Regions from separate parts of the Variovorax humicola genome, predicted to be linked through region 2. Evidence: riboswitches for the same ligand, from Rfam matches in the RefSeq annotation. Region 2 holds a riboswitch; the other holds the start of a gene.
What was found. Region 2 has a riboswitch for glycine ahead of WKW80_RS18375 (D-amino acid dehydrogenase). Riboswitches for the same ligand answer to the same signal wherever they lie in the genome.
Positions count from the first base shown of each region.

Region 1: it holds a riboswitch for glycine, as region 2 does, so the genes downstream of both, gcvT (glycine cleavage system aminomethyltransferase GcvT) here and WKW80_RS18375 (D-amino acid dehydrogenase) in region 2, are expected to answer to the same signal.

Region 1 covers NZ_JBBKZV010000040.1:24,584-27,985, forward strand. Annotated here, with positions in the region: gene gcvP (aminomethyl-transferring glycine dehydrogenase) at 1-650, opposite strand, end outside; gene gcvH (glycine cleavage system protein GcvH) at 663-1,037, opposite strand; gene gcvT (glycine cleavage system aminomethyltransferase GcvT) at 1,068-2,237, opposite strand; glycine riboswitch at 2,285-2,387, opposite strand; glycine riboswitch at 2,400-2,503, opposite strand; gene denD (D-erythronate dehydrogenase) at 2,512-3,402, opposite strand, start outside.
Region 2 covers NZ_JBBKZV010000011.1:13,804-17,205, reverse strand. Annotated here, with positions in the region: gene WKW80_RS18375 (D-amino acid dehydrogenase) at 1-1,134, opposite strand, end outside; glycine riboswitch at 1,163-1,271, opposite strand; gene WKW80_RS18370 (hypothetical protein) at 1,333-1,758, shown strand; gene WKW80_RS18365 (M20/M25/M40 family metallo-hydrolase) at 1,816-2,424, shown strand; gene WKW80_RS18360 (TetR/AcrR family transcriptional regulator) at 2,681-3,376, shown strand.

The DNA.
Region 1 (3,402 bases), on a different contig from region 2:
TCGCCGCTCGCCATCAGGTGCGGCAGCGTTTCGGAGGCGGTGCTGACCTGGACCTCGATGCCCAGCGGCGCCGCGCGCGTCCTGACGACCTCGATGGTCTGCGGATGGCAGTCGCCCGCCACGATGAACACGTTGCTCTTGCTCTTGACGCTGCGCCTGGCGAGCGTCATGGCCTCGGCCGCAGCCGTGGCTTCATCGAGCATCGAGGCGTTGGCGATGGCCATGCCGGTGAGATCGCAGACCATCGTCTGGAAGTTCAGCAGCGCCTCCATGCGGCCCTGCGAGATCTCGGCCTGGTATGGCGTGTAGGCGGTGTACCAGGCCGGGTTCTCGAGGATGTTGCGCAGGATCACGCCCGGCGTGTGCGTCCCGTAGTAGCCCTGGCCGATGAAGTTGCGCGCGACCTTGTTCTTCGCGGCAATGGCTTTCAGTTCGGCCAGCGCGGCTGCTTCGGTGGTCGCGGGCGGCAGGTCCATCGGCGCCGAGCGACGAATGGCCGGCGGCACGATGCCGTCGATCAACTCCGCTCGGGTGGCGTGGCCGATGACGGGCAGCATGCGCGCCTCATCGGCCGGTTCGATGCCGATGTGGCGCGCGACGAACTCATCGGCGTTCTCGAGTTGACGCAGGGTGGGGAGGGCGTTGGACATCACGGCGGTCGATCAAGCCTCGGCGGAGAATTTCTCGTAGCTGGTGGCGTCCATCAGCGCATCGAGTTGCAGGGCATCGCTGAGCTTGACCTTGAAGAACCAGCCGGCCGCGAGCGGGTCGCTGTTGGCGAGCGAAGGGTCGGCGCGCAGCGCCTCGTTCACTTCGGAGATTTCACCGGACACGGGCATGAAGACATCGGCCGCGGCCTTGACCGACTCGACCACGCCGGCCACTTCGCCTTGTGCATAGGTCTTGCCGACTTCGGGCAGGTCGACGAACACCACGTCGCCCAGCGCATCCTGTGCATGCACGGTGATGCCGACGGTGGCGGCATCACCGCCGGTGGACTGGACCCACTCGTGGTCCTTGGTGTATTTGACAGTCATGAAAGCTCCTGAGAAAAGCAAGAAAGAAGATCAGCCGCGGTAGTAGCGGGTCGGCACGAAGGGCATGGTGGTCACTTCCATCGGCACGGGCTTGCCGCGCACGATGGCCTGGATGCGGGTGCCGGGTTCGGAGAAGGCCGTGGCCACGTAGGCCATCGCGATCGGGCGGTCGGCCGTCGGGCCCAGCAGGCCGCTGGTCACCCTGCCGATGGCGTGGCCCTCGAAGGATTGCAGCTCGGTGCCGTCGCGAACCGGCACACGCTCCAGCGCCACCAGGCCGACGCGCTTGCGGGTGAGCGTTTTCTGGTCGACGTGTCCGGCCAGGTCGGCCGCCACCGCCAACTGCGCCAGGATCTTGTCCGCCCCCGGAAAGCCGCCCGGGCGCGCGCCACCGGGCCGGCGCACCTTCTGCATGGCCCAGTTGAGCGAGGCTTCGACCGGCGTGGTGGTGGTGTCGATGTCGCTGCCGTAGAGGCACAGGCCGGCTTCGAGGCGCAGCGAGTTGCGCGCGCCGAGGCCGATGGGCTTGACCTCGGGTTGCGCAAGCAGCAGGCGGGCGAGGGCGTCGGCATCGCTTGCGGCGACCGAGATTTCGAATCCGTCTTCCCCGGTATAGCCGCTGCGGGTCACGAAAGCCGGGATCGAGCCGATCCGCACCGAGCCTCCGGTCATGAAAACGAAGCGCTCGACGCCCGGGGACAGGCGCGCCAGCGTCGCCGCCGCCTGCGGGCCTTGCAACGCCATCAGCGCGTGGTCCGGCAGCGGCCGCACCTCGCACCGTGTGCCGATCCTGGCCGTGATGTAGGCGATGTCAGCCGCCTTGCAGGCCCCGTTCACGATCACGAAGATCGAGTCGTCGCCCTCGTTGAAGAACATCAGGTCATCGAGGATTCCGCCGTTGTCGTCCAGCAGCAGGCCGTAGCGCTGCCTGCCCTGCGCCAGTCCGATCACGTCGACCGGCATCAGCGTTTCGAAGGCCGCCGCTGCTTCCGGACCGACAAGCCGCAGCTGCCCCATGTGTGAAATATCGAACAAGCCGGCGGCTTCGCGCGTGTGCTTGTGCTCGGCCATCAGGCCGGTCGGGTATTGCACCGGCATCGAGTAGCCCGCGAAGGGCACCATGCGGCCGCCGAGTTCGGCATGGAGGGCATGCAGCGGCGTCTTGAGGAGTACTGCGGCGGTGTCGGATGGAGTGGCCATGAGGCTTTGTTCCAGTGGGGCAGTCGAGTTCCATGGCAATGCCACGGGCCACTCCTGCTGTCCGCTTTACCTGAGAGATTCGCCCCACGATCGGGGTTTGCTCCTTCGGTGGACCGCCTGGTTGCGCGGCCTCTCTCCAGCAAGAAAACGCCCATTGGAGCGGGCGCCTCGTCAGTCCTTTTGCCTGAGCGTTCGGACCCGTGCTTTTTCGGGGGCCTGCGCCTTCGGCGGCCCCGGCAACCGAGGCGCTCTCCTGACCGCCGGAATTCTACTGTCAGGCCGCGACGGCGAGCTTCACCGCTTCGGGATTTTCACGGACGTAGTCGCGCACGATGGCTTCGATGCTCTCGTCGGCGTACAGGCCCAGCTCGCGTGCGCGCACCCATTCGAAGCGGCCCGGCCAGCCGCTGATGATTTCGCTGACATCGCGGTCAGGCCGGATATCGAGCAGGTCGATTGCGGCTGAACCACCGATGCGATACAGCGCCTGCACCATTTCGTCCACGCTGGCACACAGTGACGGCAGGTTGACGGCGGTGCGGGGTCCCCATTTGCCGTGTGGCGCGCTCGCGGCGCAAACAAGCCCCTCGATGGCGCGCGCGGGAGACGAGATTGCCACCAGCGTGTCAGGCGGCACCAGGCAACGGGCTGGCCGGCCGGCCAGCGGCTCGCGGAACATGCCGCTGAGAAAATCCGACGCCGCGCCATCGGGTTCGCCCGGCCGCACGCACACCGTCATGAGGCGAACGCTGCGCGCGTGGATGAAGCCCTTGCGCCCATAGTCGGCCATGAGTTGCTCGCCGATGAACTTCTGGGTGCCGTAGCTGGTCTGGGGCGTGGGCAGCGTATCGTCCTCGATGACATGGGGCAGCGGCGCGCCGAACACGGCCAGGGAACTCGCGAACACGACCAGCGGCCGGGTGTGCTGGGCGCGGCAGGCTTCCAGCAGCGCATAGGTCCCCAGGAAATTGCTGCGCATGCCGAGTTCGAAATCTTTCTCGGATTCGCCGCTGACGGCGGCCGCCAGATGGAAGACCACCGCCGTCTCTGGCGGCAGCGCCCGCTGTGGACTGTCCGGGGCCAGCAACTCGCACAGGTCGCCGACGATCAGGTTGACCCGGGGATGGTCGGCCAGGTCGCGCGGCGGATGCACGCGGTCGACCAG
Region 2 (3,402 bases):
GCCGATCATTGGCACGTTGCTGGGCGTTGCGGGGCGCAGGCCGGTCCAGAACTGGGCGCGCGTTGTGTCGCCGGCGCCCGGGAAGAGTTGTTCCACGCGCCGCACGATCGCCTCGCAACGGACGCGGTTCAGGTCGCGGTCGTAGCCGTTGAGCTCGGCCGTGCCGGCAATGCGCATGCGGTCGCCGCGGCCGTCTTCCGAGGTGTAGCGCGAGAACACGAGCTTGAACTCGTCATCGGTCAGCGAGACCTGGTACGCCTTCGACGCATCCTTTACCGGCAGCGTCACCGAATAGCCCTTGGCCGGATAGATCGGCAAGTCGATGCCCAGCGGCTTGGCATAGATGGGGCTCAACGAGCCCATCGCCATCACATACGCGTCCGCCTGCAGGCGCTGGAAGCGGCCCTCGATGTCAGTGGCTTCGACGTGCTCGATGTTGCCGCCGGCTTCGCGGATCGCGGTCACGGTGTGGCTCATCAGGAATTTCACGCCGCCCACTTCGCAGAGCTTGACCAGTTCGCGCGCAAATCGGTTGGCGTCGCCCGATTCGTCTTCGGCCGTGTAGGTGGCGCCGGCGAGTTGCGGACGGATGTGTGCCAATGCCGGCTCGAGCTTTACCGCTTCGTCGGCGGATATGACGACACGTTCGCAGCCCAATGCGCGCATTTGCTCGGCCGGCTTCAAGGCGCCATCGAACTCTTTTTGCGTCGTGTAGAAATGCAGGATGCCCTGCGTGCGCTGGTCGTAGCCGAGGCCGGTTTCGCGACGCAGTTCCTGCAGCATGCTGCGGCTGTAGGTGCCAAGGCGCACGATCTGCTCGATGTTGTGCCGGGTGCGCGCCGGCGTGCATTCGCGCAGGAACTGCAAGCCCCACATCCACTGCCGCATGTCGGCACGGATGCGAAACAGGAGGGGCGCGTCTTCCTTGCCCAGCCATTGCAACACCTTGATCGGCGCGCTTGGGTTGGCCCACGGCTCGGCGTGGCTGACGGAGATCTGGCCGCCGTTGGCAAAGCTGGTTTCAGCGGCCGGTGTGGCCTGGCGGTCGACCACGGTGACTTCGTGGCCGAGCTTCTGGAGGTAATAGGCCGAGGTGACGCCGAGCAAGCCGGCGCCCAATACGATCACGCGCATGAGAGGTCCTTTGAAAGTGATTTCAAAAGCCGCTCCCCCTGTCCTTGGTACCTGAGAGTTTCGACCTTGGCGCCCGCCAGGGTGTTGCTCCTTCGGTGCATCAGGCGTGGGCCTGATGGCTCTCCAGACGGCGATATCGATGGATGCAGTACATGGCCACGGGGCCGACCTGAGCGTTCATGGGAGTTTGCGCCTTCGGTGGAGCGACCGCGGTCGCTCGCTCTCCTGCAATCGGCGATTCTAGTTTCGGACGTGCCAAGGCGGCAACTGGAAGCAATTGAAGCCTGCCACTTTGACCTTGATCTGTCCCTGCGCTACCACGCGAAGCTCAGTGCGGGCCCAGGTCTGGCGCGATCGGCGAGTCAATGCCGGCAATTGTTCAACGTGAAGGTCGGCTGCGACTTGTGCGAAAGACTTGGAGACACCGGCGCGGCGAGCGCATTGTGGGTGTTGGGCCTGACGAGTCTGGCCGCCTGGGAAACCGGTGCCAATGCACTGGTGATCAACACACGGCGCAACGATGGCGCGACCGTCCTGGCGCTGCAACCCATGACCGCAGCCTATCGTGCCCTATTCAAGAAGCGTCCCTGTGAAGCCATCTGCCGCGCTTTGCCGGCGACGTGATCCAGCCTTCAAAGGGTCGCTCCATGGTTAGAGCTTGGTGAAAGAGCAGCGCTCACTATCTGCAGGGTCCAGAAGCAAAGGATCCCCAGCGCCGCGCTACCGCATCAGGGCGTGGATCCGATGCAGTGCGCGGCGAGCATCGTGCTGGGCCTGCAGAGCCTCGTTTCACGCGAAATCAGCGCACACCAGGCCGCCGTCGTCACCGTGGGGGCGATGCAGGCGGGCGAGGTCTACAACATCGTGCCCGAACAGGCCGTGCTCAAGATCGGCGTGCGTGCGCTCGACCCCGCGGTGCGCGCGCAGATCGAACGGCGGCTGCAGGCGTTCGTGCACGCGCAGGCCGACAGCTATGGCCTGAAGTGCGAGGTCGACTACCGCCAGCAGTATCCGGTGCTGGTCAGCCATGCGGACGAGACCGCGTTCGCTCGGGGGGTGGCGGTGGACCTGCTGGGTGCCGACAAGGTCCGCGAACGGATGCCCACCATGGGCAGCGAAGACTTCGCCTACATGCTGCAGGCAGTTCCCGGCGCCTACATGGTGCTGGGCAACGGGACCGGCGAGGATGGAGGCTGCCTGTTCCACACCCCGCGCTTCGACTTCAACGACCGAGCCTTGCCGCTGGGGGCGGCCTATTGGGTCCGACTGGCGCAGACTTTCTTGATCTGATCCACTTACTTCGGTGAAAAGGATCTCGACGAGCAAGGCCCGAGCAGCCTTGCCGGAGCGATCGCGGCTCACCCGGTGCAACGCCTTGCTGCCGATGAAATCGGCGCCTTTGCTTGTGGCCATTGGTGATGCGAAACGACGCCAGAAATTCGCCTTCGACGCCCAATAGCCCGGTAATCTAGTGGGTCTTTGCGCTTCTCTTCGAAACGAATCCACTACAAAATAGCACGACCGTTCGTATTATTAATTGCCGCCCATGCCCATCTCCGCCGCCTCGGCCAAGTCCTCGCGCTCCGCCCTGAAGGGCCAGCAAACCAAGGCTGCCATCGTCGACGCCGCGCTGAACCTGGCCGCGCAGATCGGGCTCGAGGGCTTGTCGATCGGCGCCGTGGCCGAACTCACGCAGATGAGCAAATCGGGCGTGTTCGCCCACTTCGGTTCGCGCGAAGAGTTGCAGATCTCCGTGGTCCGCGAGTATCACTCGCGCTTCGAGCAGGAAGTGTTCTATGCCGCGATGTCGGCGCCGCGCGGACTGCCCCGTCTGCGCGCGATGTTCGACAACTGGATGAAGCGCACCTCGGTCGAGATCGACTCGGGCTGCATCTACATCAGCGGCGCCACCGAATTCGACGACCGCCCGGGCCCGGTGCGCGATGCGCTGGTCGAATCGGTCAGCAAGTGGCAGGGGGCCGTCTTCCGCGCGGTGCAGCAGGCCACGGCAGAGGGCCACTTCCGCGAGGATGCCGACGAGCGCCAGATTGCCTTCGAGGTCCACGGCCTCATCCTCGCCCTCCATTACGAAGCGCGCTTTCTGCATGCGCCTGGCTCCCTCGATCGCGCCAGGATCGGCTTCGAAAACATCATCCAGCGCTGCGCGTCGCCGTCCGCGCCACGCCCCTCGCCGTCATCCTCGTCAACGATCAGATCCACGCGGCCGTCGCCGGCGCGCTGAGGCTGATCTCCTCTTTTTCAATCAAG